DNA from 3 places in the Tepidimonas fonticaldi genome. Region 1 is predicted to be linked to each of the others. Evidence: predicted binding sites of a transcription regulator. Region 1 holds the regulator's gene; each other region holds the start of a gene.

Region 1 (9,491 bases):
CACGCCTTTCACCGTCGAGGGCGACGGCCTGCACCTGACGCGCGAGGGCGGACACAGCCACCGCCGCATCGTGCACGCCGCCGACGCCACCGGCGCGGCCGTGCAGCAAACGCTGATCGAGCGGGTGCGCGCGGCGGCCAATATCGACGTGTTCGAAACCCACGCGCTGGTGGACCTGATCCTGAGCGACCGCCACGCCGAGTGCCGCGAGCTGCCCCGGCGCGTGCTGGGCGCCTATGTGCTGGACGTGGCCACCGACCGGGTGGAGGTGTTCGCGGCGCCGCACACCGTGCTGTGCACGGGTGGCGCGGGCAAGGTATACCTCTACACCTCCAACCCCGACACCGCCACCGGCGACGGCATCGCCGCCGCTTGGCGCGCCGGCTGCCGGGTGGCCAACATGGAGTTCATCCAGTTCCACCCGACCTGCCTGTACCACCCCAAGGCCAAGAGCTTTTTGATCAGCGAGGCCGTGCGGGGCGAAGGCGGCATCCTGAAGCTGCCGCCGCACCTGGGCAGCCGCCGCTTCATGCCGGACCACGACCCGCGCGCCGAACTCGCCCCGCGCGACATCGTCGCGCGCGCGATCGACTTCGAGATGAAGAAGCACGGCATCCCGTGCGTGTACCTGGACATCTCGCACCAGCCGTCGGCCTTTTTGCACGAGCACTTCCCCAACATCCTCAAGCGCTGCGCGGAGCTGGGCATCGACATCACGCGCGAGCCGATCCCCGTGGTGCCGGCGGCACACTACACCTGCGGCGGCGTGGTCACCGACCTGCGCGCGCGCACCGACCTGCCGGGCCTGTACTGCGTGGGCGAGGCCAGCTACACCGGCCTGCACGGCGCCAACCGGCTGGCCAGCAACTCGCTGCTGGAGTGCATGGTGTTTGCGCGCGCGGCGGTGCGCGACATGGTGGCCCAACCCCGCCCCGCCCCCATCGCCGCACGCCCCTGGGACGACAGCCGGGTGATCGATGCAGACGAGCAGGTCGTCATCAGCCACAACTGGGACGAACTGCGCCGCTTCATGTGGGACTATGTGGGCATCGTGCGCACGGACAAGCGGCTGGAGCGCGCGGCCCACCGCATCGCGCTGCTGCAGGCCGAAATCCAGGAGTTTTACGCCCGCTTCCACGTCAGCAGCGACTTGCTGGAGCTGCGCAATCTGGTGCAGGTGGCGGACCTGATCGTGCGCTCGGCCCAGCAGCGCAAGGAAAGCCGCGGCCTGCACTACAGCCGCGACTACCCCTATACCCTGCCCGAGGCCCGCCCCACCATCCTGGTGCCCGACCCCCGATGACACCCCCGCGCACCCCCTGGACGGCCTACGGCGCCCTGGCCGCCAGCATGGCGCTGGTGGGCAGCTACGTGGCCCTGTCCAAACCGCTGGTCGCGGCCATGCCGGTGTTTTTGCTGGCGTGGCTGCGTTATTTGATCGGCGCCGCGGCCATGGCGCACTGGGTGCGCCGCCCCGCGCACGAGGCGCCCCCCGGCCGCCGCACGCACGCGCTGCTGTTTTTGCAGGGGCTGCTCGGCAATTTTTTGTTTTCCATTTGCATGCTGTATGGCGTGAGCCTGACCACCGCCAGCGCGGCCGGGGTGATCATGGCGGCCATCCCGGCCGTGGTGGCGCTGCAGTCCGCCCTCTTCCTGCGCGAGCGGCTGGACAGCCGGGCGCTGGCCGCCATCGGGCTGGCGGCGGTGGGGATCGGGCTGTTCTCGCTGGACAAGGGGGCCGCCGCGCACACGGCAGCGGCCGCCAGCGCCACCTGGATGGGGCTGCCGCTCGCGGTGTGGGGCAACCTGCTGGTGCTGGCTGCCGTCTGCTGCGAGGCGGCCTACGTCGTCATCGGCAAGCGCCTGAGTGCCCAGATGGGCCCCAAGCGCATCGCAGCCCTCATCAACCTGTGGGGGCTGGCGCTGATGACGCCGCTGGGCCTGTGGGCCGCCCTGGACTACGACTGGGGGCGTATGGGTGCGCCGCTGTGGGCGCTGCTGGTGTTTTACGGCCTGGCGGCCAGCGTCTGGACCGTGTGGCTGTGGATGACGGGGCTGCGCCACGTCTCCGCCGCGCGGGCCGGCGTGTTTACCGTGATGCTGCCCATCAGCGCCGCGACCATCGGGGTGCTGTTCATGGGCGAGCGGCTGACGCTGCTGCAGTGGCTGGCCTTCGGGGTCGCGCTGCTCGGCCTGATCGTGGCGACGTGGCCCACGCGGGCCACACCGCCCGTCACGCGCACCACAGACCCGTCGGCTGGGTGATGCCCATCCACAGCGCCCAGCCGGACGTGGCCGCCAGCGCCAGCCCAGCCAGGCGTATACCCCACCCGCCCGATCGGGCATCGCCCAGCCGCAGCAGCAGCCACGGCCCGGCGACCAGCGACACCATGGTCCCGACGGCAAAAGCCGCCATGATCGCCGCGCCTTCCAGCGCCGAGGCGGACAGCGACGCCACCAGCAGCGCCGAATACAGCAGCCCGCAGGGCATCAGCGCCCAGCCCACGCCCAGCACCGCCGGAGCGCGGGCACCCAGCCGGCTCATCACGGGCCGGGCGCGGCGCCAGACGGCCTGCGCCCAGCCGTCCAGAAAGGCCGGCTGACGGGCCTGCACCACCAGCAGCAGCCCCAGCAGCAGCGCGGCGACGTGCATCATGGTCCACACCGGGCGCAGCACCACCGTCTGCTGGCCCAGCCACCCCATGCCCTGCACCGTACCCCCGGCCAGCGCGCCGAGCACCGAATAGCCCACCAGGCGCCCCAGTTGCCACGTCCACAGCGCCTGACGCGACCGGGGCGCCGCGGCCCGGGCAATCCCGGCGCACGCCGCCCCGCACATGGCCACGCAGTGCGGCCCCCCCACAAGGCCCATCACCAGGGCCGACAGCGTCATGGAAGCGAGCATGGGCGCATGCTATCAGCCCCGCACGGTCACGGGGCGGGACGGGGGGTCAGATGATCTTGGAGAAACGCGCGCGGTCCTGATCGACCTGCAGGTAGCGGTCGAACACCATCGCAATCGCCCGCACCAGATACCACCCCGTCGCGGTGACCTCCAGGTGCGCATCGTCCACGCGCACCAGCCCGTCGCGCTCCAGGGCGCGCAACTGCTCCAGCTCCCGCGCAAAGTGCGAACGAAAATCCACCAGATGCGCCAGGTTGATGGACTCGAAGTCCACCAAACCCTGGCACATGATGGCCATGATGACGCTGCGGCGCAGCAGATCTTCGCGTGTCAGCGCCAGTCCGCGCACGATGGGCAGCCGCCCCTGGTCCAGCGCGTCGTAGTACTCGTCCAGCGTCTTGGCGTTCTGGCTGTAGGTGGCGCCGATGCGGCCGATGGCCGACACCCCCAGCGCGATCAGATCGCAGTCGGGCTGGGTGCTGTAGCCCTGAAAGTTGCGGTGCAGCCGCCCCTGCCGCTTGGCCACCGCCAGCGCGTCGTTGGGCAGGGCAAAGTGGTCCATGCCCACATACACATAGCCCGCCGCGCTCAGGTGGTCCAGCGACAGCGACAGCATCGCCAGCTTGTCGGCCGGGCTGGGCAACTCGGCCACGACGATGCGCCGCTGCGGCTTGAAGCGCGCCGGCAGGTGCGCGTAGGCATACAGCGCAATGCGGTCCGGCCGCAGGCGCTCCACCTGCTCCAGGGTGTGGCGGAAGGACTCCGGCGTCTGCTGGGGCAGGCCGTAGATCAGATCGACGTTGATGGACTCAAAGCCCAGCTCCCGCGCCGCGGCGACCAGGGCAAACACCTGCTCCGCCGGCTGGATGCGATGCACGGCCTTTTGCACGGTGGGATCGAAATCCTGCACGCCAAAGCTCAGCCGGTTGAAGCCCAGCTGGTGCAGGTGCGCCAGGCGCTCGGCCGTCACCGTGCGGGGATCGACTTCGATCGAGTACTCGCCCCCCGGCACCAGCTCGAAGTGGCGGCGGATCATGGCCATCAGGTCGGCCAGTTCGGCATCGCTCAGGAAGGTGGGCGTGCCGCCCCCCAGGTGCAACTGGCTGACCCGGTGACCACGGCCAAAGTGGTCGGTCTGCAGTTCCAGCTCGCGCGAGAGGTAGCGCAGATACTCCGCCGCCTTGCCGTGGTGCTTGGTGATCACCTTGTTGCAGGCGCAGTAGTAGCACAGCGACTCGCAAAACGGGATGTGCACATAGACCGACAGCGGCAGCGCCATCGAGCCGGCGCGGCGCTGCTCGAGCGCCTGGATGTAATCGCGCTCGGTGAACGCCTCGACGAAGCGGTCCGCCGTCGGGTAGGACGTGTAGCGCGGGCCGGGGATGTCGAACCGGCGCAGCAGGGCTTCATCGATGACGTGCTTCATGGGCATGGACTCCATTGGGAGGGTAATGTGCCCCAGGACGGCCCCGCGGCCCTTGACGGGAGTCAAACCCACTGCACACCGATGCCCGCAACGCCCACCGGGACAAAACGCTGCGGGCACGCCGACCGGTTGTTATCATCGGTCGCATTTGGCAGTCCCCCATTGGACAGTCCCCCTTCGGCCTGCGGGCCGGCAACGCCACAGCGCCCATGGATCTGCACAGCATCAAAGTCGCCTGCTCCAGTTGCAATCTGCGCGAGCTCTGCATCCCCGTCGGCCTCAACCCCGGGGAGATGGAGCAGCTCGACAACCTGATCGCCAATCGGCGGCGCGTGCGGCGCGGCGCGGCGCTGTTCGCGGCGGGCGATGCGTTCACCTCGCTCTACGCGGTGCGCTCGGGCTTTTTCAAGACCAGCGTGACGACGGCGGACGGGCGCGACCAGGTCACGGGCTTTCAGATGGCGGGGGAGATCCTGGGCCTGGACGGCATCGTGCAGGACAAGCACTCCTGCTCCGCGATCGCGCTGGAGGACGCCGAGGTGTGCGTGTTGCCGTTCGACAAGCTGGAGCAGCTCTCGCGCGAATTCAGCGCGCTGCAGCACCATGTGCACCGCATCATGAGCCGCGAGATCGTGCGCGACCAGGGCGTCATGTTGCTGCTGGGCAGCATGCGCGCCGAGGAGCGGCTGGCGGCCTTCCTGCTGAATCTGGTGCAGCGCCTGCACGCGCGGGGGTTTTCCAAATCCGAGATGGTGCTGCGCATGACCCGCGAGGAAATCGGCAGCTACCTCGGCATGAAGCTGGAGACGGTCAGCCGCACCTTCTCGCGCTTTCAGGACGACGGGATCATCGAGGTCAAGCAGCGCTATGTGCGCATCCTCGACCCCGACGCGCTGGGCGCCATCGTCAACCACGCCAGCCCGGACGGGGACTGACGGCGCCAGCCAGTCCCCTCGAGCGCAGTCCTATCGAATGCAGACCGCTCAGGCGCAGCCGCCGCAGCGCCCGTCGTCGCACGACGGGCGGGGATTGGCCACCGCCCCATCGCCCCGGACACAGTCCGCGGGACGCTGATCCGGCGGAACCGGGCAGCGGTTGACCTCCCACGGCGACAAGGACAACAGCGTCGTGAGCGCGCCGGCCGCCATGGTCAAGCCCCAGAAAACAAAGAAGGCCAGGGTATAGACGGTCTGTCGCGACCACCCGAGCGACTCCCCCGCCCAATGCAACTCGCTGGGATCGACGAAGGCGAACACCACCATTTCCATCACCGCCGCCATCAGGAAGGCGGGCCAGGCGATCCACATCACGCGTTGGGCCAACATCATGCACTCCTCTCGGGTGTGGCCCCGGCGGGGCCTCAATCTTTTTTGGGCAATGCCGACGACACGGCGTGGTTGCGGCCCTGGTTGGCCGGCAGCAGGGCCTTTTCGGCCTGCAGCCGCTCTTCCGGGGTCATCCGATCGGGCGCCACGACGGCGGGCGCCGGGGCGGCCTCGCGCGGCAGCACCGTATCCGCGTTGCGCACCGCGATCGTGACCGTCACCAGGGACGCCACCACCACGACCAGCGGCCCCCCGATCACCATCCAGACATACGGTTCACGGTACCACGGGCGTGCCGGGGACGGCGGGGCGGGCGTAGGGGCGGTCATCGTGGACATAGTGTAGGCCTTGGTGTATCGCTCTTGGGTTCGAAGCCCCCCGGGGGTTTTCCCGGGGGTTGGCGTCAACGGGGCACCACGAAGGTGGTCTTCTCCCGCACATCGATCGTGCCATCCGGCGTGCGGAAGCCGAATGTGATGGGATGCGAGCCGGCCTGCAAGCCTGGGGGCACCTGCACCCGCACGGCGACCGAGCGCACCTCGGTGGGCAGCAGATGCACGCTGCGCTCGGAGGTGACCTCGATGCCCGGCAGCCCCTCCACCGTCACGGCCAGCTCGCGCTCGTGCTCCGAGGCGTTCATGAACTGGATGCGGTAGACGTTTTCGATGCGTCCCATCTCCACCATGCGCGCGAGCGCCCCGCGGTCGCGAATCACATCGACCTTCAGCGGCACCCGCAACCACAAGCTAACCCCCAAAGCCGCCACAATGGCCAACAGGATCGAGCTGTAAATCAAAACGCGCGGACGGAAAACGCGCCGAATCATTTGCGCCTGGCTCCACCCACGCTCCATGCCATTTTGCGTGGAGTATTTCACCAGGCCTTTGGGATAGCCCATTTTTTCCATCACCTGGTCGCACACGTCGACGCAAGCTCCGCAGCTAATGCACTCGTATTGCAAGCCATTGCGAATGTCGATGCCCGTGGGGCAAACCTGCACGCACAGCGTGCAGTCAATGCAGTCGCCCAGGCCCAGCGCCTTGGGGTCGGCCGACCTCTTGCGCGCGCCGCGCGGCTCGCCGCGCTTGGCGTCGTAGGTCACGATCATCGTGTCCTTGTCGAACATCGCGCTCTGGAAGCGGGCATACGGGCACATGTATTTGCAGACCTGCTCGCGCATGAAGCCCGCATTGCCGTAGGTCGCAAAGCCGTAGAAGAAGATCCAGAAGGTTTGCCACGGCCCCAGGTTCCAGGCCAAAAACGCCGCGCCCAGGTCGCGAATCGGCGTGAAATAGCCGGCGAACGTAAAGCCCGTCCACAGCCCAAAGACGATCCACGCCAGATGCTTGCCGCCCTTGCGGGCCACCTTGTTCAGGATCCAGGGCTGCTGATCCAGGCGCATGCGCGCCGAGCGGTCGCCCTCGAAGAGCTTTTCCATCCACAAATAAATTTCGGTGTAGACCGTCTGCGGGCAGGCGTAGCCGCACCACAGTCGCCCGGCGATCGCCGTGAACAAAAACAGCAACAGCGCCGATACCACCAGAATGCCCGTCAGGTAAATGAAATCCTGCGGGTACAGCACCAGACCAAAAATATAAAAACGCCGCGCCTCCAGATCGAACAGCACGGCCTGCCGGTCGTTCCAGGCCAGCCAGGGCAATCCGTAAAAAACAATTTGGGTCAACCACACGAAGACCCAGCGCCACTTGGTAAACAACCCCGTCACCGCCCGCGGATAGATCTTTTTGCGGGCCGCGTACAGGGAAACCTCGACCTCTTCATCCGACGGGGTCGGGCCTTGGGGCGTGTTGGCAGCGCTGGTACTCATGGCAGTATTCGGTACGAATCAAAAAAACCGGGAGGCGGGCCACACAGGCGCCGCCCCCCGGCGACGGGATCAGTTCGGATTCGACAGCTTCCAGACGTAGCCCGTCAGCACATGGATTTGCGCATCGGTCAGCAAGGCATTTTGCGCCGGCATGACGTTGGTCTTGCCCTCGTTGATCATTTTAATGATCGCCTCTTCACCCCAACCGTGCAGCCAGATCTGGTCGGTCAGGTTGGGCGCGCCGGTGGCATGCATGCCCTTGCCGTCCGCGCCGTGGCAGGCCGCGCAGGCGCCCCACTTGGCGGCCCCTTGCGTGGCGCGCACGCTGTCGTGCGGGCTACCGGACAGGCTCAGCACATAGTGCGCCAGGTTGCGAACATCCTCGGGCGTGCCGACCGCTGCCGCCATCGGGGGCATGATGCCCTGGCGGCCTTCGGCAATGGTTTTGTGGATGTACTCCGGCTGCCCGTCACCGCCCAGCCAGTCGGCATCGGTCAGGTTGGGGAAGCCCTTGCTGCCGCGGGCGTCCGAGCCGTGGCACTGGGCGCAGTAGTTCATGTACAGCCGCTCGCCGACCGCCATGGCCTGCTGGTCCTTTGCCAGATCCTTGGAATCCATGCCCTTGAACTTGGCGTACAGGGGCTCGATCGCCGCCAGGGCCTTGGCCCGCTCGGCTTCCCACTGGCCCTGGGAGCTCCAGCCCAGTTGGCCCTGCACCTTGCCGAACATCGGGTACATCAGGCCGTAGGCCAGGGCAAACACCACGGTGATGATGAACAGATACACCCACCAGCGCGGCAGGGGGTTGTTCATCTCCCGCAGGTCGCCGTCCCACACGTGGCCGGTGGTGTTGTCCGCCGCGGGCGTGACCTTGGTCTTGCCGCTGGCCCACAGGAAAAACGCGCAGGCCAGGATACTGATCAGGGTCACGCCGGCTACGAAGAGGTGCCAGAAGTCACTGGTGAAATCGCTCATGATGGTTCTCTCCTGACGGGCCTCACTCGTCGCGGAAGGGCAGTTGGGCCGCTTCCTCGAAACGCTCCCGGTTCTTGCGGGACCAGGCCCAGGCCCAGATGCCGATGAAGGTCACGAAGCTCAGCACCGTGACGATGACGCGCAGATCGTTGACATCCATGATCTCGCCCCCTCACTGCGCCGCATCGGCTGCGGCTTGACCCGCGGCGGACTGGGCGGTCTTGGTGGCCGGCTGCGCCAGCTTGTCCCACGAGCGGGCGGTCCCCAGACCCTGCAGGTAGGCGATGAGCGCCTCCAGCTCGGTCTTGCCCTTGACCTCTTCCGTGGCCTTGGTGATCTCTTCGTCCGTGTACGGCACGCCCAGTTGACGCAGCGCGCGCATCTTGACGGGCAGCGCGTCGGCGTCCACGGGGCGGCGCTCCAGCCACGGGTAGGCGGGCATGTTGGACTCCGGCACCAGGTCGCGCGGGTTGATCAGGTGGATGCGGTGCCACTCGTCGGAGTAGCGGCCGCCCACGCGCGCCAAGTCCGGACCGGTGCGCTTGGAGCCCCACTGGAACGGGTGGTCGTAGACGAACTCGCCGGCCACCGAGTACGGGCCGTAGCGCAGCGTCTCGGCGTGGAACGGACGCACCATCTGCGAGTGGCAGACGTAGCAGCCTTCGCGAATGTAGATGTCACGCCCGGCCAGCTGCAGCGCCGGGTAGGGCTTGACGCCCTCGATCGGCTTGGTCGTGGAGTGCTGGAAGAACAGCGGCACGATCTCGACCAGACCGCCCACCGCCACCACCAGGGTGATGAGGACGATCATCAGGAAGTTGTTGGTCTCGATGCGCTCGTGACCGCTCGGCTGGTGTTGTGCGTTGGCCATGGTGTCCTCCTCAGGCGTGCGCGGGGGCAGGGATGGCCACCGGGGTAACCTTGCCCTGGGCCGCGGTCTTCCAGACGTTCCACGCCATCACGCACATGCCGGCCAGGTACAGCACGCCGCCCAGCAGACGGATCACGTAGAACGGATAAGTGGCCTTGACC
Region 2 (9,491 bases), 670 kb from region 1:
AAGAGCGCCAGCTCGTGCTCGCCGACGCGCAGGCCATTGCCGAGGCGGACGCCCGCCCAGTGGACATGCCGATGGAGGTGCTGTTGGGCAAGCCCCCGCGGATGCGGCGCGAGGTTTCGCGCATCCCGCGCCGTTTTGCCCCGTTCGACGGCACGGGCGTGGAGCTGCAGCGCGCGGTCATCGAGGTGTTGTCCCACCCCACCGTCGCGTCCAAGCGCTTTCTGGTCACCATCGGCGACCGGACCGTGGGCGGCCTGACCCACCGCGACCAGATGGTGGGCCCCTGGCAGGTGCCGGTGGCCGATTGCGCGGTGACGCTGGCCGACTTTCGGGGTTTGGCGGGCGAAGCCATGGCCATGGGCGAGCGCACCCCGATCGCCGCGCTGGACGCCCCCGCCGCGGGCCGCATGGCGGTGGCCGAAGCCATCACCAACCTGCTGGCGGCGCCGATCGAGCTGCCGCGCGTGAAGCTGTCGGCCAACTGGATGGCCGCCTGCGGCGAGCCGGGCGAGGACGCCGCGCTGTACGACACCGTCAAGGCCGTGGGGTTGGAGCTGTGCCCGCAGCTCGGCATCAGCATCCCCGTGGGCAAGGACAGCCTGTCCATGCGCACCCAGTGGCGCACCGATGACGGCCAGGCGCGCAAGGTGACGGCCCCAGTCAGCCTGATCGTGAGCGCCTTCGCCACCCTGGCCGATGTGCGTGGCACCCTCACGCCGCAGCTCGACGCGCGGGAGGACACCACGCTGATCCTGATCGACCTGGGGCGCGGGCGCCACCGCATGGGCGGCTCCATCCTGGCGCAGGTGCTGGACCAGGCGGGGGGCGACGTGCCCGACCTGGACGACCCGCAAGACCTGGTGCGGCTGGTCGATGCCGTCAATGCGCTGCGGGCGGGCGGGCAACTGCTCGCCTACCACGACCGCAGCGACGGGGGGCTGCTGGCCTGTGTGGCCGAAATGGCGTTTGCCGGTCATGTGGGCGTGACGCTGAACGTCGACCTGCTGGTGACCGAAGGCGACGGCATCCGCGACAGCCGCGCCGACTTTGGCGACGCCAAGAACTGGGCCGCGCAGGTCGGCGCGCGCCGCGACGAACTCACCCTGAAGGCCCTGTTCAGCGAGGAGCTGGGCGTGGTGCTGCAGGTGCGCAGCGCCGAGCGCGACGCGGTGCTGCAGACCCTGCGCGCCCACGGCCTGTCGGCCTGCAGCCATGTGATCGGCAAAACCCGCCCCGCCACCAGCCCCATCGATGCGGGCAAGGGCGAGCTGCAGATCTGGCGGGATGCCCGATGCCTGTTCAGCGCCACGCTGGAGGATTTGCAACAGGTGTGGGACAGCGTGAGCTGGAAGATTTGCCAGCTGCGCGACAACCCCGACTGCGCCGATGCCGAGCACGCCGCGGCCGGCCGGGCCGACGATCCGGGGTTGCACGTGGCGCTGACCTTCGACCCCACCGAAGACGTCGCCGCCCCGTACCTGAATCTGGCGCGGCCGCGCGTGGCCATCCTGCGCGAGCAGGGCGTCAACTCGCATGTGGAGATGGCCTACGCGTTCGATGCCGCCGGCTTCGAGGCGGTGGACGTGCACATGACGGACCTGCTGTCCGGCCGCACCGCGTTGCAGGGTTTTCGCGGGCTGGTGGCCTGCGGCGGCTTCAGCTACGGGGACACGCTGGGCGCCGGTATCGGCTGGGCGCGCTCCATCACCTTCCATCCGGAGCTGTCGGAGCAGTTTGCCGCCTTCTTCGCGCGGCCGGACACGTTCGGGCTGGGCGTGTGCAACGGCTGCCAGATGTTTGCCGAGCTGGCCGCCATCATCCCCGGCGCCGAGCACTGGCCGCGCTTCACGACCAACGTCAGCGAGCGCTTCGAGGCCCGGCTGTCGCTGGTGGAGGTGACCGAGTCGCCGAGCCTGTTCCTGCAAGGCATGGCCGGCAGCCGGCTGCCGATTGCGGTGGCGCACGGCGAGGGCTATGCCAACTTTGGCCAGCGCGGCGACCGCGCGGCCGTCCGCGTTGCCATGCGCTTCGTGGACCACCATGGCCGGCCGACCGAGGTCTATCCGTTCAACCCCAACGGCAGCCCGGGGGGCATCACGGCGGTCACCACGCCGGATGGGCGCTTCACCGCCATGATGCCGCACCCGGAGCGGGTGTTCCGCAATGCGCAGATGAGCTGGACGGACCTCGGCGCCACCGGCGGCCTCGACGCTTTCAGCCCCTGGATGCGCATGTTCCGCAACGCCCGCCGCTGGATCGGCTGAATGCGGTCCCGGCGTCCATCTGAGCGCTCGACCGAACCTTGATGCGTGTCAAGATTCGCGGCAGCGCAGCGGCTAGACTGGCCACATCGTGATGTTGCAAAACGGTGTTGCCATGTCCGGATCCGATGCGCCCACCCCCGTCGATCAGCCGATCGCGGATTTTTCGCAATGCCATGCCGGCATCCTGCGCAAGCTCGACGGGCTGGCCGAGCTGCCGGCGCTGTTGCAGCCGGCAGCCCGCGCGCGCGAGGTGGCCGAGCAGTCGGTCGAGTTCTTCCGCGAGGCCATCTTCGAGCACCACCTGGACGAGGAGCGCGAGCTGTTCCCCGCCGTGATCGCCAGCAGCGAAGCCGGGGCGGAGCGCGATCGCGCCCAGGCCCTGGTGCGGCGGCTGACCGACGAGCACCGCACGCTGGAGACGCTGTGGAAGCGACTGGAGGGCGGGCTCAAGAAAGTGGCCAAAGGCCAGTCGTTCGAACTGGACACCGCCGGCCTGGAGGCGCTGGTCGCCCAGTACCGCGCCCACGCGCGCTTCGAAGAGACCGAATTTTTGCCCATGGCCCAGGCGATCCTGAGCCGCAACGGCGACCACATGGCCGCCCTGGGGCTGGCGCTGCACATGCGCCACACGCCCATGCCGGTGGCGGGTTACGTCTGACCGCGGCGGCCCCCTCCCGTCAGGGTGCCGTCGGCACGGGCCGGGTCCGGTAAAAGCGCAGCGGCGCCTCGCGCGACTGGCGTTTGGCGTCACGCACCACATGGCGCTTCAGGCGCCCGACGACGTGCATCTCGCACGGCTTGCAGTCGAAGCGCAGCGTCAAGCGCTCCTGCCCGTGGACCAGCACCAGCGGCTCGGCACGAATCGTGCCCTGCACGCCCGTCACCCCCTTGGCCTGTTTGGGGCACAGACTCAGGCTGTAGCGCACGCAGTGCTTGGTGATCATCAGGCTGACTTCGCCCGGTTCCTCGTGGCTCTCGTAGGCGGCCTCGATCACGCGCACCCCGTGGCGGGCGTAAAAGTCGCGCGCCTTGTGGTTGTAGACGTTGCCCAGGTAGGTCAGCACATCGTCGGGATAGGGCACGGGCGGCTGCACGGCCGGCGCGCGGACCGGCCGCACACGGGCCGCCTCGCGCGCGGCCATCAGGGCCTCCACGGCGTCGCGTCGCAGCGCATTCAGCCGGGACGCCGGCACGAACCACGGGGCCGGCAGCGCCACATCCAGCGCCACGGCCTCGAACACCGTATCGCCCAAACGGCCCAGCCCGTCGGCCAGCCGCGCCTCGTGCGACGCGGCATCGCGGGCCAGATCGAAGGGGCCGGGCAGGGTGGCCGAGCCCGTGCAGTCATCGGCATCGGTCAGCGTCAGGCACAGGGCGTCCCCCTGGGCGCGCAGTTGCACCCACAGCGGGATGCGCCGATCGGCCGACGGCCGCTCCAGCGCCCGCACCCAGGCCATGCTGCGGTTGCGGTTGACCACCGTGCCCGGGCGCAGGCCCTTCAGGCTGGCCATCGCATCCTTGGGGTGGATGCGCCAGCGCGTGCCCCCTTCCGTCCCCTGGCCCAGCCGCTCGACCCGGTTGGTCTGCAGACCGATCAGGTTGTGCTGCAGGTCCAGGTAACACAGGCCGTCGCCGTTGGCCAGTTCGGTGGCGGGGTCGTTGGTTTCGATCTCGATATGGTCCGCAGTCGTGCGCACCACCCAGCCGATCGGACGGCCGGGGTTCTTGGGGCTGTCGAAGGCGCCGATGTCGATCTGCCGGCCGTTGACGAAGTAATCTGTGAACTCCCGGTTGAAGTTCTGGTCCGGATCCGGCGTGAAGGTGTAGGTGCAGCGGCCGCTGGAAGAGGGCGCCAGATCGGGCCGCTCCTCCAGAATCTGGTCGAGCAGCCGGCGGTAGTGGGCGGTGATGTTTTTCACATACCCCATGTCCTTGTAGCGGCCCTCGATCTTGAAGCTGCGCACGCCGGCGTCGATCAGCGCGCGCAGGTTGGCGCTCTGGTTGTTGTCCTTCATGGACAAGACGTGCTTGTCGTGCGCCAGGATGCGCCCTTGCGCGTCGCGCACCTCGTAGGGCAGGCGGCAGGCCTGCGAGCAGTCGCCCCGGTTGGCGCTGCGCCCGGTGTGGGCGTGGCTGATGTAGCACTGGCCGCTGTAGGCCACGCAGAGCGCCCCGTGGATGAAAAACTCCAGCACCGCACGCCCGGGCGCGTCGCGCGGCCCCAGCGCCGCATCGACCGCGGCGATCTGCTCCAGCGTCAGCTCCCGCGCCAGCACCACCTGGGAAAAGCCCACATCCTGCAAAAACCGCGCTTTCTGCGGCGTGCGGATGTCGCATTGGGTGCTGGCATGCAACTGGATGGGGGGCAGGTCGAGCTCCAGCAGTCCCATGTCCTGCACGATCAGCGCGTCCACGCCGATGTCGTACAGCGCGTGGATGAGGCGCCGCGCCGGCTCCAGCTCGTCGTCGCGCAAAATGGTGTTGAGCGTGACGAAAACCCGCGCATGGTAGCGGTGGGCGTGGCGCACCAGCCGTTCGATGGCACCAAGCGGGTTGGCGGCGTTGGCGCGCGCCCCAAAGCCCGGCCCGCCGATGTAGACCGCATCCGCTCCGTGGTTGACCGCTTCGATGCCGATGTCGGCATCGCGCGCGGGTGACAGGAGTTCGAGCTGGTGGGGCAACATAATCGGGCTTGCGTCGTCCAAAGCCCGCGATTGTCCCAAATCCCGCCATGAAACGCCACGAATTCCGCTGTTTCCACCGCCTGCGCGTGCGCTGGGCCGAGGTGGATATGCAGGGCATCGTCTTCAACGCCCACTATCTGATGTACTTTGACGTCGGCATCACCGAGTACTGGCGCGCGCTGGGCCTGCCCTACGCCGATGCGATGCACCAACTGGGCGGCGAGCTCTACGTCAAGAAGGCGAGCCTCGAATTTGCCGCCAGCGCCCGCATGGACGACCAGGTGGACGTGGCGCTGCGCTGCGAGCGCATCGGCAACTCGTCGATGACGATGACCGGTGCGCTGTTCCTGGGCGAGCGCGCGCTGGTGGGCGCGAAAATCGTCTATGTGTTTGCCGATCCGGCCACGCAAACCTCGCGCCCGGTGCCGGCGGCGCTGCGCGAGCTGGTGCAACGCTACGAAGCCGGCCAGGACGTGCTGCGGGTGGTGACCGGCCCCTGGCACACCCTGGAGCGCGATGCGGCCCCGCTGCGCCGTGCGGTGTTCGTGGACGAACAGGGCATCCCGGAATCGGAGGAGTGGGACGCGGCCGACGCCACCGCGCTGCACGCGGTGGCCTACAACCACCTGGGGCAGGCGGTGGGCACCGGGCGGCTGCTGACCGCCGAGCCGGGGGTGGGCAAAGTGGGCCGCATGGCGGTGCACCGCGTGCTGCGCGGCACCGGCGTCGGCGCACGGGTGCTGCAGGCCCTGTCGGATGCCGCCCGCGCGCGCGGCGACCACACCCTGCGCCTGAGCGCGCAGCGCACCGCCATCGGCTTTTATGAGCGGCTGGGCTGGCGGCGCGTGGGCGAGCCCTATGACGAGGTTGGCATTCCCCACCAGTCGATGGAAATGCGCCTTTGATCGGCGCAATCGGCCGCCGCCGGCCCCTGCGGACTGGCATAGGTCCACTCGGTCAGCGTCAGGGTGCCGGCGCGATCCCAACGGGCGATCAGGCTGCTGCGCGTGCCGTAGCGGCGCTCGGGCAGGTGGACATAGGGGCTGGATTCCAGATGCTGCCCGACGTCTGCACTCGGCACGTGGGTGCGCAGGGCCTCCAGCAAGGTGCAGCACGCCGCGTCCACGCGGGGCGTGGCCAGGGCCTGGTCGAGGGCCGATTTGAGTCGGCGCAGCTTGGGCCAAGGCGTATCCAGCGCCGCATTCGACAGGGCATAGACGCCGGGCGGTAACTCCCGCGCCCACCAGCCCCCGACGCGCTCGGTCGCGGGGTCGTCGGCGAGCGCGGGGCCCGGGTCGCGGTTGGTCAGCCGCGCCCAGCGTCCCTGCAGGACATCGCCCAGCACCACGTTGCAGCCGTTATACGCCATGGGATCGTGTCGGTGGGCGAATTCGGCCCACGTCGGCAGATCCTCGGGCGACAGCCAGGCGGTGACCAGGCTGCCCCGGCTGCGGTCCTGCGCCGGCTCGGGCGGCCAGGCGCGCACATTGGTCAACATGGCCACCCGCCCCGCCGAGCCGAACGCCAGCCACGATCCCCCGGCCTGGGCATCCCGGCCGCTCCAGACCGTCCCGCCCTGGGGCAACGTCCAGGCGTGCAGCGGCAGGGTGGGGCGGTCCCACTGCTCGTCGCGGTTGGCCGCCACCCACAGCGGCGCTGCCGGGTCCTGCCCCAGCGCCCAGGCCATCAGGCACATGGTGTCAGATGTCCTGCAGCAGCTCGTAGGGCAGGGCTTGCAGGCGCACGGGGACGCCATCCGGGCCGCCGGCCGTCAGCGGCTGCCCATCGGCCGCGCTGATCTGCAGCGACACGATGGCGTCCCACCCCGCGACGGGATGGGGGGCCGCCTGCACCACCAGCCCCGCGGGCTGCTCTGGATCGGCGGCGTGGAACACCTCCTGCCCCGCCGCCAGGGGGCCATCGGCATGAACCAGGTAGCCGCGCCGCTTGAGCGTGCCGCGGAATTGGCTGCGGGCCACCACCTCCTGCCCCGGGTAGCACCCCTTCTTGAAATGGACGCCTCCCACCGATTCGTAGTTGATCATCTGCGGCACGAAGGCCTCCACCACGGGATCGGTGATGTGGGCCACACCGCTCATCACCGCCAGCCACTGCCAATGGGCCGGGGCGAGCGCAGGCCCCTCGGGCGCGGGGGCAGAGGCCGGCTGGATCAGCAGCGCCCGGGGCACACCCGCCCCTGGCGGCAACCGCACCCAGGTACGGTCGCCCTCGCGCCACACGGACCAGACGGCCGGCGGCAGCGCGACGGGCACCGCGTCACCCGCCGCCCCCCACAACGCCCATTGCTGGGACGCATCGCTGAGCCGCACCTTGGCCCGCAGCACGAACATCGACAAGCGCTTGACGGTCGGCGCGATGCGCTCACGCGGCGCACACAGCAGCACCTCGCCATCGCGCCGAACGCCGATGGCGCTGAACAGCATGCGCCCCTTGGGTGTGCAGTAGGCGGCGAGCCGCGCTTCGGCATCGCGCTGCAGGATGAAGTCCTGCGTCAACTGTCCATGCAGAAACGCGGCCGCCTCTTCGCCCTGGGCGCTGATCACGCCCCAGTCCTGAAGGCGGACGATCCCGTGCATGGCGGGGATGGTGGCAGGTTCGGTGGCGGGGGTCGGGGCGAGCGTCATGGGCGAACAACGGTTGCGGCTATCATCGATGGCCGTATTCTCCTGCAGCCTTGACGCCGCTGACGGCGACCTGCCCATTACCCGTGTCCCGCTCGTTGCGATCCCTGGCATTCCGTTGGACCCTGCTCGCGGCGGTGGCCGTGCTGGCCGGTGCCACGGCCATCGCCGCGTGGCTGCACCGCCCCTTGTCCCTGCGGCTGCAGGGGCAGCCGGCCGTGGATGTGGTGATCGAGCCGGGCATGTCCGCCGCCGAGGTGGCCGACGCACTGGTCGCCTCGGGGGTGGACACCTCGGCCTGGGGGCTGTTCCTGTGGTTTCGGCTCTCGGGGCAATCGCGCGCGCTCAAGGCCGGCAGCTACGAGATCGCGCCGGGCACCACCCCCACCACGCTGCTGGACAAGCTGGTGCGCGGCGAACAGGCGGTGCGGCGCCTAACGCTGGTGGAAGGGTGGAATGTGCGCCAGGTGCTGCAGGCGGTGCGTGCCGCCGAACACCTGATCGACGATTTGCCAGCAGGCGACGACCCGGTCGCCCTGGCGCGGCACCTGGGCCTGCGCGTCGCCCATGCCGAGGGGCGGTTCTTCCCCGACACGTATGTGTACCCCAAGCGCACGCCGGCATCGCGCGTCCTGCGGCAGGCCGCCGCGGCCATGGACACCCGCCTGGCCGATGCCTGGGCCCGGCGCCAGCCCGGACTGCCGCTGCGGACGCCGGACGAGGCGCTGATCCTCGCCAGCATCGTCGAGAAGGAAACCGGGCTGGAAGCCGACCGCGCCCACGTCGCTGCCGTGTTCATCAACCGCCTGCGCATCGGCATGCGCCTGCAGACCGACCCGGCCGTGATCTATGGCCTGGGCGAGCGCTTCGACGGCGATCTGCGCCGCCGGGATCTGGTCACCGACACGCCCTACAACACTTACACCCGGGCAGGGCTGCCGCCCACGCCCATCGCCATGCCCGGCTGGAACTCGCTGCTGGCCGCCGTCCAGCCCGCGTCCAGCCGTGCCCTGTACTTCGTCGCCCGAGGGGATGGCTCCAGCGCCTTCAGCCAGACGCTGGATGAACACAACCGAGCGGTGCGGCGCTATCAATTGCAGCCGCGCCAGTGACGGGGATGGTGCTGCACTCGGCTGAAGCGTCGGCGGACCGGCGGCTGTGGCACGCCGGCCTGATCGCGCTGGCCATCTATTTTGGCCTGCATGCCGCGGTGCGCGTGGGGGTCTCGCCCTCGCCGGAGCTGGACGAGGCCGAGCAACTCGTCTGGACACAGCGCCTGGCCTGGGGCTATGGCACCCAGCCGCCGCTCTATACCTGGGTGCAGGCGGTGTGGTTCGAGCTGGTGGGCGTGTCGGTGCTGGGGCTGACCACGCTGAAAAACGCGTTGCTCTGGATCTGCCACGCGGCCACCGCCGCAGCGGTGCGCCGGATCGCCGGAACGCGGGCCGCCTGGGTCGCCACCGCCTCGCTGTTGTGGTTGCCCACCCTGGGCTGGGAGTCGCAGCGCGACCTGACCCACACGGTGCTGGCCACGACGCTGGCCGCCGTAGCCCTGTGGCTCTTCGTGCGCATCGCCCAGGACGGCCGAGCGCGCGACTACCTGGCCTTGGGCTGGGTGGCGGGGGCGGGCGTGCTGGCCAAGTACAACTTCGTGCTTTTTGTGGTGCTGGCAGTGGCGGCGGCCGCGACCGTCCCGGCGCTGCGCCAGCGGCTGTTCTGCCGTTGGACGCTGTGGGCAATCGTCATCGCGCTGGCCGTGGCCTTGCCGCACCTGTTGTGGGCTATCGACCACTGGCATCTGGTCAGTGACCAGACCCTGGACAAGATGACCCGACACGACGCCCGCGCCCTGCCCGCGCGGCTGGGTGCGGCGGCCCTCACCCTGCTGTCGTTTGCCACGC
Region 3 (9,491 bases), on a different contig from region 1:
GCCATGTCCTCTACCGTCATCCACAAGTCCGCCAAACTGACCAACGTCTGCTACGACATCCGCGGACCCGTGCTCGAGAAGGCCCGCCAGATGGAGGAGGACGGGCACAAGATCATCAAGCTCAACATCGGCAACCTGGCGGTGTTCGGGCTGGAGCCGCCGGACGAGATCGTGCAGGACATGATCCGCAACCTGCCGCAGGCGGCCGGCTACACGGACAGCAAGGGGCTGTTCGCGCCGCGCAAGGCCATCGTGCACTACACGCAGGAAAAGCGCATCGCCGGCGTGACGGTGGACGACGTCTACTTGGGCAACGGCGCCAGCGAGCTCATCACCATGAGCATGAACGCGCTGCTCAACGCCGGCGACGAGATCCTGGTGCCGGCGCCGGACTATCCGCTGTGGACGGCCTCCGTATCGCTGTCGGGCGGCACGCCGGTGCACTACCTGTGCGACGAGGCCAATGGCTGGATCCCGGACCTGGACGACATGGCGCGCAAGATCACGCCGCGCACCAAGGGCATCGTCGTCATCAACCCCAACAACCCCACCGGCGCGCTGTACCCGGTGGAGGTGCTGCAGGCCATCGTCGAGCTGGCGCGCAAGCACGGGCTGATCGTCTTCGCCGACGAGATCTACGACAAGGTGCTCTACGACGGCAACGTCCACACCTCGATCGCGTCGCTGGCGGACGACATCCTGTTCGTCACGTTCAACGGCCTGAGCAAGAACTACCGCTCGTGCGGCTACCGCGCGGGGTGGATGATCGTCTCCGGCGACAAGCGCCGCGCCAGGGACTACATCGAGGGGCTGAACATGCTGGCCTCGATGCGGCTGTGCGCCAACACGCCGGGGCAGCTGGCGATCCAGACGGCCCTGGGCGGCTATCAGAGCATCAACGACCTGGTGGCGCCCGGCGGGCGGTTGTGCCGCCAGCGCGATCTGGCGCACCGGCTGCTCACCGAGATCCCGGGCGTGAGCTGCGTCAAGCCGAAGGCGGCGCTGTACATGTTCCCGCGCCTGGATCCGAAGATTTATCCGATCGAGGACGACCAGCAGTTCGCCTACGACCTGCTGGCCGAGGAGAAGGTGCTGATCGTGCAGGGCACCGGCTTCAACTACCCGACGCCGGACCACTTCCGGCTGGTGTTCCTGCCGCACGAGGACGACCTGGCCGAGGCGATCGGGCGCATCGCGCGCTTTCTGGGCCACCTGCGGCGGCGCTACGGCACCGAGTGATTTTTGGCAACCCCCGGATTTTCATGACCTTGGCAACCGCGACCATGAGCAACCTTCCCCCCATCCAAGTCGGCCTGCTGGGCATCGGCACCGTCGGCAGCGGCGTCTTCCGCGTGCTGCAGCGCAACCAGGAGGAGATCCGGCGCCGCGCAGGCCGTGGCATCGCCATCACGATGGTGGCCGACCTCGACACCGAGCGCGCGCGCGGCATCGTGGGGGATGCGGCGCAGGTGGTGGCCGACGCCCGCGCGGTGATCGCCAACCCCGACATCGACATCGTCGTCGAGCTGATCGGCGGCTACGGGATCGCCCGTCAACTGGTGTTGGAAGCCATCGCCGCGGGCAAGCACGTCGTCACCGCCAACAAGGCGCTGCTGGCGGTGCACGGCAGCGAGATTTTTGCTGCCGCGCAGGCCAAGGGGGTGATGGTGGCGTTCGAGGCGGCCGTGGCCGGTGGCATCCCCATCATCAAGGCCTTGCGCGAAGGGTTGACCGCCAACCGCATCCAGTGGGTGGCCGGCATCATCAACGGCACCACCAACTTCATCCTGTCCGAAATGCGCGACAAGGGGCTGGACTTCGACGTCGTGCTGAAGGAGGCGCAGCGCCTGGGCTACGCCGAGGCCGACCCCACGTTCGACATCGAGGGCATCGACGCCGCGCACAAGGCCACGCTGATGAGCGCGCTGGCGTTTGGCATCCCGGTGCAGTTCGACAAAGCCTACGTCGAAGGCATCACGAAGCTGCAGGCGGCCGACATCCGCTACGCCGAGCAGCTGGGCTACCGCATCAAGCTGCTGGGCATCACCAAGCGCGTGGCCGGTGGGGTGGAGCTGCGCGTGCACCCGACGCTGGTGCCGGCCAAGCGCTTGATCGCCAACGTCGAAGGGGCGATGAACGCGGTGGTGGTGCAGGGCGACGCCGTGGGCACGACGCTGTACTACGGCAAGGGCGCCGGCAGCGAGCCGACCGCCAGCGCGGTGATTGCCGACCTCGTGGACGTGACGCGGCTGCACACCGCCGACCCGCAGCACCGCGTGCCGCACCTGGCGTTCCAGCCGCACGCGATGAGCGATCTGGCCATCGTCCCGATGGCGCAGGTGGTCACCGGCTACTACCTGCGGCTGCGCGTGGCCGATCAGCCCGGGGTGCTGGCCGAGGTCACCGGCATCCTGGCGCGCGCCGGCATCAGCATCGACGCCGTGCTGCAGCGCGAGGCCGACGAGGTCGGCGGCGAAGGCAGCACGCAAACCGACCTGATCATCCTGACGCACGACACCGCCGAAGGCACGATGGACGCCGCGCTGGCGGCGATGCAGGCGCTGCCGACGGTGCTGGCGCCGATCGTGCGCATCCGCAAGGAGGAGCTGGCCTGATGCGCTATCTCTCGACCCGTGGCGAGCCCGCGCGGCGCCGCTTCAGCGACATCCTGCTGGAGGGTCTCGCGCCTGACGGTGGCCTGTACCTGCCCGAACACTACCCGCAGGTGGACGCCGCGACGCTGGCGCGTTGGCGGCGCATCTACCACGAGCATGGCTACGCCGAGCTGGCCTTCGAGATCCTCTCGCTCTATATCGACGACATTCCGGCCGACGACCTGCGCGCGCTGCTGCGGCGCACTTACACCGCCGAGGTGTTCGGCACCGGCGAGATCGTGCCGCTGCGCCACCTGGAAAACGGCCTGTGGCTGGAGGCGCTGTCCAACGGCCCGACGCTGGCGTTCAAGGACATGGCGATGCAGCTGCTCGGCCAGCTGTTCGAGTATGAACTCGCGCGCCGCGGCGAGACGCTCAACATCCTGGGCGCCACCAGCGGCGACACCGGCAGCGCCGCCGAGTACGCGATGCGCGGCAAGCGCGGCATCCGCGTCTTCATGCTGAGCCCCCACGGGCGCATGAGCCCGTTCCAGCAGGCGCAGATGTACAGCCTGCAGGATCCCAACATCCACAACCTGGCCATCGAAGGCGTCTTCGACGACTGCCAGGACATCGTCAAGGCGGTCAGCGCGGATCTGGAGTTCAAGCGCCGCCACCGCATCGGCACCGTCAACTCGATCAACTGGGCGCGGCTGCTGGCGCAGGTGGTGTATTACGTCGCCGGCTGGATCCAGGCCACTGAGCGCGACGACGAGCGCGTGAGCTTCACCGTGCCGAGCGGCAACTTCGGCAACGTCTGCGCCGGCCACATCGCGCGCATGATGGGGCTGCCGATCGAGCATCTGGTGGTGGCCACCAACGAAAACGACGTGCTGGACGAGTTCTTCCGCACCGGGGTCTATCGCGTGCGCGGCAGCGCCGACACCTACGAAACCTCCAGCCCCTCGATGGACATCAGCAAGGCGAGCAACTTCGAGCGCTTCGTCTTCGACCTGCTCGGGCGCGACGCCGAGGCCACGCGCCGGCTGTTTGCCGAGGAGCTGGCGCGGCACGGGCGCTTCGACCTGTCGGCGCACCCGGCCTTCCCGCGCGCGCGCGAGGCGTTCGGCTTTGCCAGCGGACGCAGCACGCACGCCCACCGGCTGGCCACCATCCGCGACGTCTGGCAGCGCCATGCGATGCTGATCGACCCGCACACCGCCGACGGCGTCAAGGTGGCGCGCGAGCACCTGCAGCCGGGCGTGCCGATGATCGTGCTGGAGACGGCGCTGCCCATCAAGTTTGCCGCCACCATCGTCGAGGCGATCGGGCGCGAGCCCGAGCGACCGGCGCGGTTTGCCGGTATCGAGGCATTGCCCAAGCGGGTGCAGGTGTTGCCGGCGGACGTCGAGCGCGTCAAGGCGTGCATCGTCGCCGCCTGCCGCGACTGAGGAGCGCGCGGATGGCTGCAAACCCCGCATCGCCTGCCACAGCGCCTGCCCGTCCGGGTCTGATGGGACTGGAGGACGCGCTGCAACGCCTGCTGGCCAGCATCGAACCTGTGGCGGGGGTGGAGACGGTCCCCACCGCCGCGGCGGCCGGCCGCGTGCTGGCGCACGATCTGGCGTCGCCGCTGGATGTGCCGGGGTTTGACAACAGCCAGATGGACGGCTATGCCGTACGGCGCGAGGACGTCGCCCGGGCCGTGGCCGAGGGGCGGCCGTTGCCCGTGGCGCAGCGCATCCCGGCCGGGCACTTTGGCTGCGAGCTGGCGCCGGGCACGGTGGCCCGCATCTTTACCGGCGCGCCCATGCCTGCGGGTGCCGATGCCGTGGTGATGCAGGAGGACGCGACGCCTGCCGAGCCCTCCGCGGATGCGGATGCGGCCGGGGCCACGGCCGTACACGGCTGGGTGCGCTTGGGGACCGTCCCGGCCGAGGGGCAGTGGGTGCGCCGCTGCGGCGAGGATGTGCGTGCGGGTGCGGTCGTCCTGGCAGCGGGCACCCGCCTGTCGGTGGCCGACCTGGGCCTGGCGGCCTCCATCGGCAGCGCGAGTTTGCGCGTGCATCGCCGCGTGCGGGTGGCGCTGGCCTCCACCGGGGATGAGTTGATCCAGCCGGGCGAGCTGCCGGCCGACCGTCTGCCCCCGGGGGCGATTTACAACTCCAACCGCTATTTTCTGGAGCCGCTGCTGCTGCGTCTGGGGTGCGAGGTGACGGTGCTGGGCCGCATCCCGGATGATCGGGCCGCGACGCAAGCCGCCTTGACCGAAGCCGCCCGCGACCACGACGTCATCCTCACCACTGGCGGGGTGTCGGTGGGCGAGGAGGACCATGTCAAGCCCGTGGTGCAGGCCCTGGGGGCGCTGGATCTGTGGCAGATTGCCATGAAGCCGGGCAAGCCGTTCGCCCACGGGTGGATCGACCGCGCGCACGCTGGCGGGCGTGGCCGCTGCCATGTGCTGGGGCTGCCGGGCAATCCGGTGTCCAGCTTCGTGACCTTCGTGCTGCTCGCCCGGCCGTTCCTGCTGCGCCTGGGTGGGGCGACCGTGGCGCCGGTGCTGCCCCCTGCGCTGCCCATGGTGGCGCATTTCGACCTGCCGCGGGCCGACAAGCGTCGGGAATTTCTGCGGGTGCGGCGCAACTGCGTGGGCGGGCTGGACCTGTTCCCCAACCAGAATTCATCGGTGCTGACTTCGGTCGCCTGGGCCGATGGGCTGGTGGACAATCCCGCCGGCAGCGTGATCGCGCACGGCGACACGGTGCGCTACCTGCCGCTGTCCAGCTTTCTGGACTGACGCACGCGCGGCACGTGCGCCGTTGCCCGCGCGCAGGGCGCGGGTATGATGGCGGTTACGTCCCACCCGACCGCAAACGTGCATTTCATGAGAGTTCAGCTGCGTTTTTTTGCCGCCGTTCGCGAAGCCGTCGGCGTTGCCAGTGCCGAGGTGGACACGTCCGCGGCGACCTTGGGCGCCTTGCGTGATGAACTGATCGCCCGCGGCGGGGTGTGGGCGGAGGCCCTGGCGCGGGGGCGGGCGCTGCGCATGTCGGTCGACCAGGTCATGGCCGATGAGGCCGCACCGCTGCGCGACGGCGCGGAGGTGGCGTTCTTTCCGCCCGTCACCGGAGGGTGAGGCCATGGCCGTCGAGCGGCGCAGCGTGACGATCCAGACCGGGCCGTTCGACCTCGGCGCCGAGGTGGCGGCGCTGCGCGCCGGTGATGCCGGCGTCGGCGCGGTGTGCGCCTTCCTCGGCACCGTGCGCGACGTCAACGACGGCGACGCGGTGGCCACGCTCGAGCTGGAGCACTACCCTGGCATGACCGAGCGTGCCATCGACGCGATGATCGACGAGGCGGCGCGTCGCTTCGACATCCGCGGCGTGCGCATCATCCACCGCGTCGGGGCGCTGCAGCCGCAGGATCCGATCGTGCTGGTGGCGGTGACCTCGGCGCACCGCGGCGAGGCCTTTCAGGCGTGCGAATTCCTGATGGATTACCTGAAGACCCAGGCGCCATTCTGGAAAAAGGAACACACGCCGCAGGGCGCGCGCTGGGTGGATGCGCGCGTCAGCGACGATGCAGCGCTGGCGCGCTGGGGCATCGAGGCGAAGAACGCCTGAGGTGCGCGGTCGCGCCCGCGCGCGGCGTTTGATCCGCGTCAACGACGCCGGGCTTGAAAGCGCGGCACAGTCGCCCCACATGGAACGGCAATCAACCCTTTCGGAGCCCATTCCATGCGAGCCGACAAATTCACCACCTCGTTCCAGGAGGCCCTGGCCGAAGCGCAATCGATGGCGCTGGCCAAGGACCACGCCTACATCGAGCCGGCGCACGTGCTGGCCGCGCTGCTGCAGCAGGACGGCCCGCCGGCGCTGCTGCAGCGCGCCGGCGTCAACGTCGCGCAGCTGAAGAAGGCCGCCGACGACGCCGTGCAGCGCCTGCCGCAGGTGCAGGGCCAGGAGCAGGTGCAGGTCGGCCGTGACACGGTCACGCTGCTGCAGGCCGCCGAGAAGGAGGCCCTGAAGCGCGGCGACCAGTTCATCGCCAGCGAGCTGTTCCTGCTGGCGCTGGCCGACAGCAAGATCATGCTGGCCGACGCCGCGCGCGCCGCGGGCCTGAACCGCAAGGCGCTGGAGGCGGCCATCGACGCCGTGCGAGGAGGACAAGCTGTGAACAGCCCCGAAGCCGAGAACCAGCGCGAGGCGCTGAAGAAATACACGCTGGACCTGACCGAGCGCGCCCGCCAGGGCAAGCTCGACCCCGTGATCGGCCGCGACGACGAGATCCGCCGCACCATCCAGATCCTGCAGCGGCGCAGCAAGAACAACCCCGTGCTGATCGGCGAGCCGGGCGTTGGCAAGACCGCCATCGTCGAGGGCCTGGCGCAACGCATCGTCAACGGCGAGGTGCCGGAGACGCTGAAGAACAAGCGCGTGCTGGCGCTGGACATGGCCGGTCTCTTGGCCGGGGCCAAGTACCGCGGCGAGTTCGAGGAGCGCCTCAAGGCCGTGCTGAAGGAGATCGCCGCCGAGGAGGGGCGCATCATCCTCTTCATCGACGAGATCCACACCATGGTCGGCGCCGGCAAGGCCGAGGGCGCGATGGATGCCGGCAACATGCTCAAGCCCGCCTTGGCGCGCGGCGAGCTGCACTGCATCGGCGCCACGACGCTGGACGAGTACCGCAAGTACATCGAGAAGGACGCCGCGCTGGAGCGGCGCTTCCAGAAGGTGCTGGTCGATGAGCCCAGCGTCGAGGCGACGATCGCCATCCTGCGCGGCCTGCAGGAGAAATATGAGCTGCACCACGGCGTGGAGATCACCGACCCGGCCATCGTCGCCGCGGCGGAACTGTCGCACCGCTACATCACCGACCGCTTCCTGCCGGACAAGGCGATCGACCTGATCGACGAGGCCGCCGCGCGCATCAAGATGGAGATCGACTCCAAGCCCGAGGCGATGGACCGGCTGGAGCGGCGCCTGATCCAGCTCAAGATCGAGCGCGAGGCGGTGCGCAAGGAGACCGACGAGGCCTCGCGCAAGCGGCTGGAGCTGATCGAGGAGGAGATCGCGCGGCTGGAGCGCGAGTACGCCGATCTGGAGGAGGTCTGGAAGGCCGAGAAGGCGCAGGTGCAGGGCTCGGCGCAGATCAAGGAGGAGATTGACCGCATCCGCTTCCAGATCGAGGAGCTCAAGCGCAAGGGTGACTTCAACAAGGTCGCCGAGCTGCAGTACGGCCGCCTGCCGGAGCTGGAGCGCCGGCTGCAGGAGGCGCAGGCGCGCGAGGCCGGCAAGGACGGCGCCAAGGGCTTCAAACTGCTGCGCACGCAGGTCGGCGCGGAGGAGATCGCCGAGGTGGTCTCGCGCGCCACCGGCATCCCGGTCAGCAAGCTGATGCAGGGCGAGCGCGACAAGCTGCTGCAGATGGAGGCGCGGCTGCACGAGCGCGTGGTCGGCCAGGACGAGGCGATCGCCGCCGTCTCCAATGCCATCCGCCGCGCCCGCGCGGGCCTGAGCGACCCGAACCGGCCGCTGGGCAGCTTCCTGTTCCTCGGTCCGACGGGGGTCGGCAAGACCGAGCTGTGCAAGGCGCTGGCGGCCTTCCTGTTCGACAGCGAGCAGCACATGATCCGCATCGACATGAGCGAATTCATGGAGAAGCACTCGGTGAGCCGCCTGATTGGCGCGCCGCCGGGCTATGTCGGCTACGAGGAGGGCGGCTACCTGACCGAGGCGGTGCGGCGCAAGCCCTACAGCGTCGTGCTGCTCGACGAGGTCGAGAAGGCGCACCCGGACGTGTTCAACGTGCTGCTGCAGGTGCTGGACGACGGGCGGCTGACCGACGGCCAGGGCCGCACGGTGGACTTCAAGAACACCGTCATCGTGATGACCTCCAACATCGGTTCGCAGCGCATCCAGCAGCTGGCGCAGCGGGGCCACGACATGGAGGACATCAAGGACGCGGTGTGGGAGGAGCTCAAGGCGCACTTCCGCCCCGAATTCCTCAACCGCATCGACGAGACGGTGGTGTTCCATCCGCTCGGCAGCGAGCACATCAAGAACATCGCCCGCATCCAGCTGCGCACGCTGCAGGAGCGGCTGGCCAAGCTCGACCTGACGCTGACGTTCACCGACGCGGCGCTGGAGGAGCTGGCCAAGGTCGGCTACGACCCGGTGTTCGGCGCGCGGCCGCTGAAGCGCGCGATCCAGCAGCGCATCGAGAACCCGCTGTCCAAGCTGATCCTCGAAGGGCGCTTCCCGCCCAAGAGCGAGATCCCGGTGGACGTGGATCCGGTGCGCGCGCCGGGGCAGTTCCTGTTCGGGCACACGGTGCACTGAAAGCCGCGCGGGGCCGCTTGGCCCCGCGTGCGGGTTGCCCCAAGCCCCTGCCGGTCCGCCGGCGGGGGCTTTCGCTTTGCAGTGAGGCGGCTCAGACCCCGTGGTACTCCCGATACCAGCGCACGAACCGCGCCACGCCCTCGCGGAACGGCGTGCGCGGCGCGTAGCCGGTCAGCCGCTGGAGCAGCCCGCAGTCGGCCCAGGTGGCCGGCACATCCCCGGTCTGCATCGGCAGGTAGCGCCGCTGCGCGGGGCGGCCCACCTCGGCCTCGATGGCCTCGACGAAGTCCAAGAGGCGCACCTTGTCGGAGTTGCCGATGTTGACGACGCGCCACGGCGCGGCGGGGCTCAGGGTGTCGCCTTCCACCGCCTGCCAGCCGTGCGGCGGCGTGCGCGCATCCGGAGCCGGCGGCACCGCGTCGATCAGCAGCCGGATCGCGCGCACGAGGTCGTCCACGTAAGTGAAGTCGCGCCACATCTGGCCGTGGTTGTAGATGTCGATCGGCGTGCCCTCCAGAATCCCCCGGGTGAACTTGAAGAGGGCCATGTCCGGCCG

What was found. Region 1 encodes FNR, which switches genes on or off when oxygen is low (the NO sensors DNR and NnrR bind a similar motif). Its sites were predicted from a motif close to TTGATNNNNATCAA; they were not measured.
Region 2: A9O67_RS09775 (hemerythrin domain-containing protein) is a predicted target of FNR. The motif match lies at 2,303-2,316, and genes of this name have one in related genera.
Region 3: clpB (ATP-dependent chaperone ClpB) is a predicted target of FNR. The motif match lies at 6,246-6,259, and genes of this name have one in related genera.

The regions. Positions count from the first base shown of each region.
Region 1 is NZ_LZDH01000056.1:162,104-171,594, reverse strand. It holds gene nadB (L-aspartate oxidase) at 1-1,303, shown strand, start outside; gene A9O67_RS06610 (DMT family transporter) at 1,300-2,265, shown strand; gene A9O67_RS06605 (sulfite exporter TauE/SafE family protein) at 2,234-2,905, opposite strand; gene hemN (oxygen-independent coproporphyrinogen III oxidase) at 2,952-4,331, opposite strand; gene fnr (fumarate/nitrate reduction transcriptional regulator Fnr) at 4,541-5,266, shown strand; gene A9O67_RS06590 (hypothetical protein) at 5,315-5,656, opposite strand; gene A9O67_RS06585 (nitrogen fixation protein FixH) at 5,692-5,994, opposite strand; gene ccoG (cytochrome c oxidase accessory protein CcoG) at 6,060-7,484, opposite strand; gene ccoP (cytochrome-c oxidase, cbb3-type subunit III) at 7,554-8,459, opposite strand; gene A9O67_RS06570 (cbb3-type cytochrome oxidase subunit 3) at 8,482-8,619, opposite strand; gene ccoO (cytochrome-c oxidase, cbb3-type subunit II) at 8,632-9,330, opposite strand; gene ccoN (cytochrome-c oxidase, cbb3-type subunit I) at 9,341-9,491, opposite strand, start outside.
Region 2 is NZ_LZDH01000056.1:833,249-842,739, reverse strand. It holds gene purL (phosphoribosylformylglycinamidine synthase) at 1-2,264, shown strand, start outside; gene A9O67_RS09775 (hemerythrin domain-containing protein) at 2,377-2,922, shown strand; gene A9O67_RS09770 (peptidase U32 family protein) at 2,942-4,948, opposite strand; gene A9O67_RS09765 (YbgC/FadM family acyl-CoA thioesterase) at 4,996-5,853, shown strand; gene A9O67_RS09760 (NRDE family protein) at 5,805-6,644, opposite strand; gene ygfZ (CAF17-like 4Fe-4S cluster assembly/insertion protein YgfZ) at 6,649-7,545, opposite strand; gene mltG (endolytic transglycosylase MltG) at 7,677-8,702, shown strand; gene A9O67_RS09745 (glycosyltransferase family 39 protein) at 8,708-9,491, shown strand, end outside.
Region 3 is NZ_LZDH01000003.1:66,171-75,661, reverse strand. It holds gene A9O67_RS00875 (pyridoxal phosphate-dependent aminotransferase) at 4-1,239, shown strand; gene A9O67_RS00870 (homoserine dehydrogenase) at 1,284-2,615, shown strand; gene thrC (threonine synthase) at 2,615-4,045, shown strand; gene A9O67_RS00860 (molybdopterin molybdotransferase MoeA) at 4,057-5,391, shown strand; gene moaD (molybdopterin converting factor subunit 1) at 5,479-5,730, shown strand; gene A9O67_RS00850 (molybdenum cofactor biosynthesis protein MoaE) at 5,735-6,217, shown strand; gene clpB (ATP-dependent chaperone ClpB) at 6,332-8,935, shown strand; gene A9O67_RS00840 (NAD-dependent epimerase/dehydratase family protein) at 9,027-9,491, opposite strand, start outside.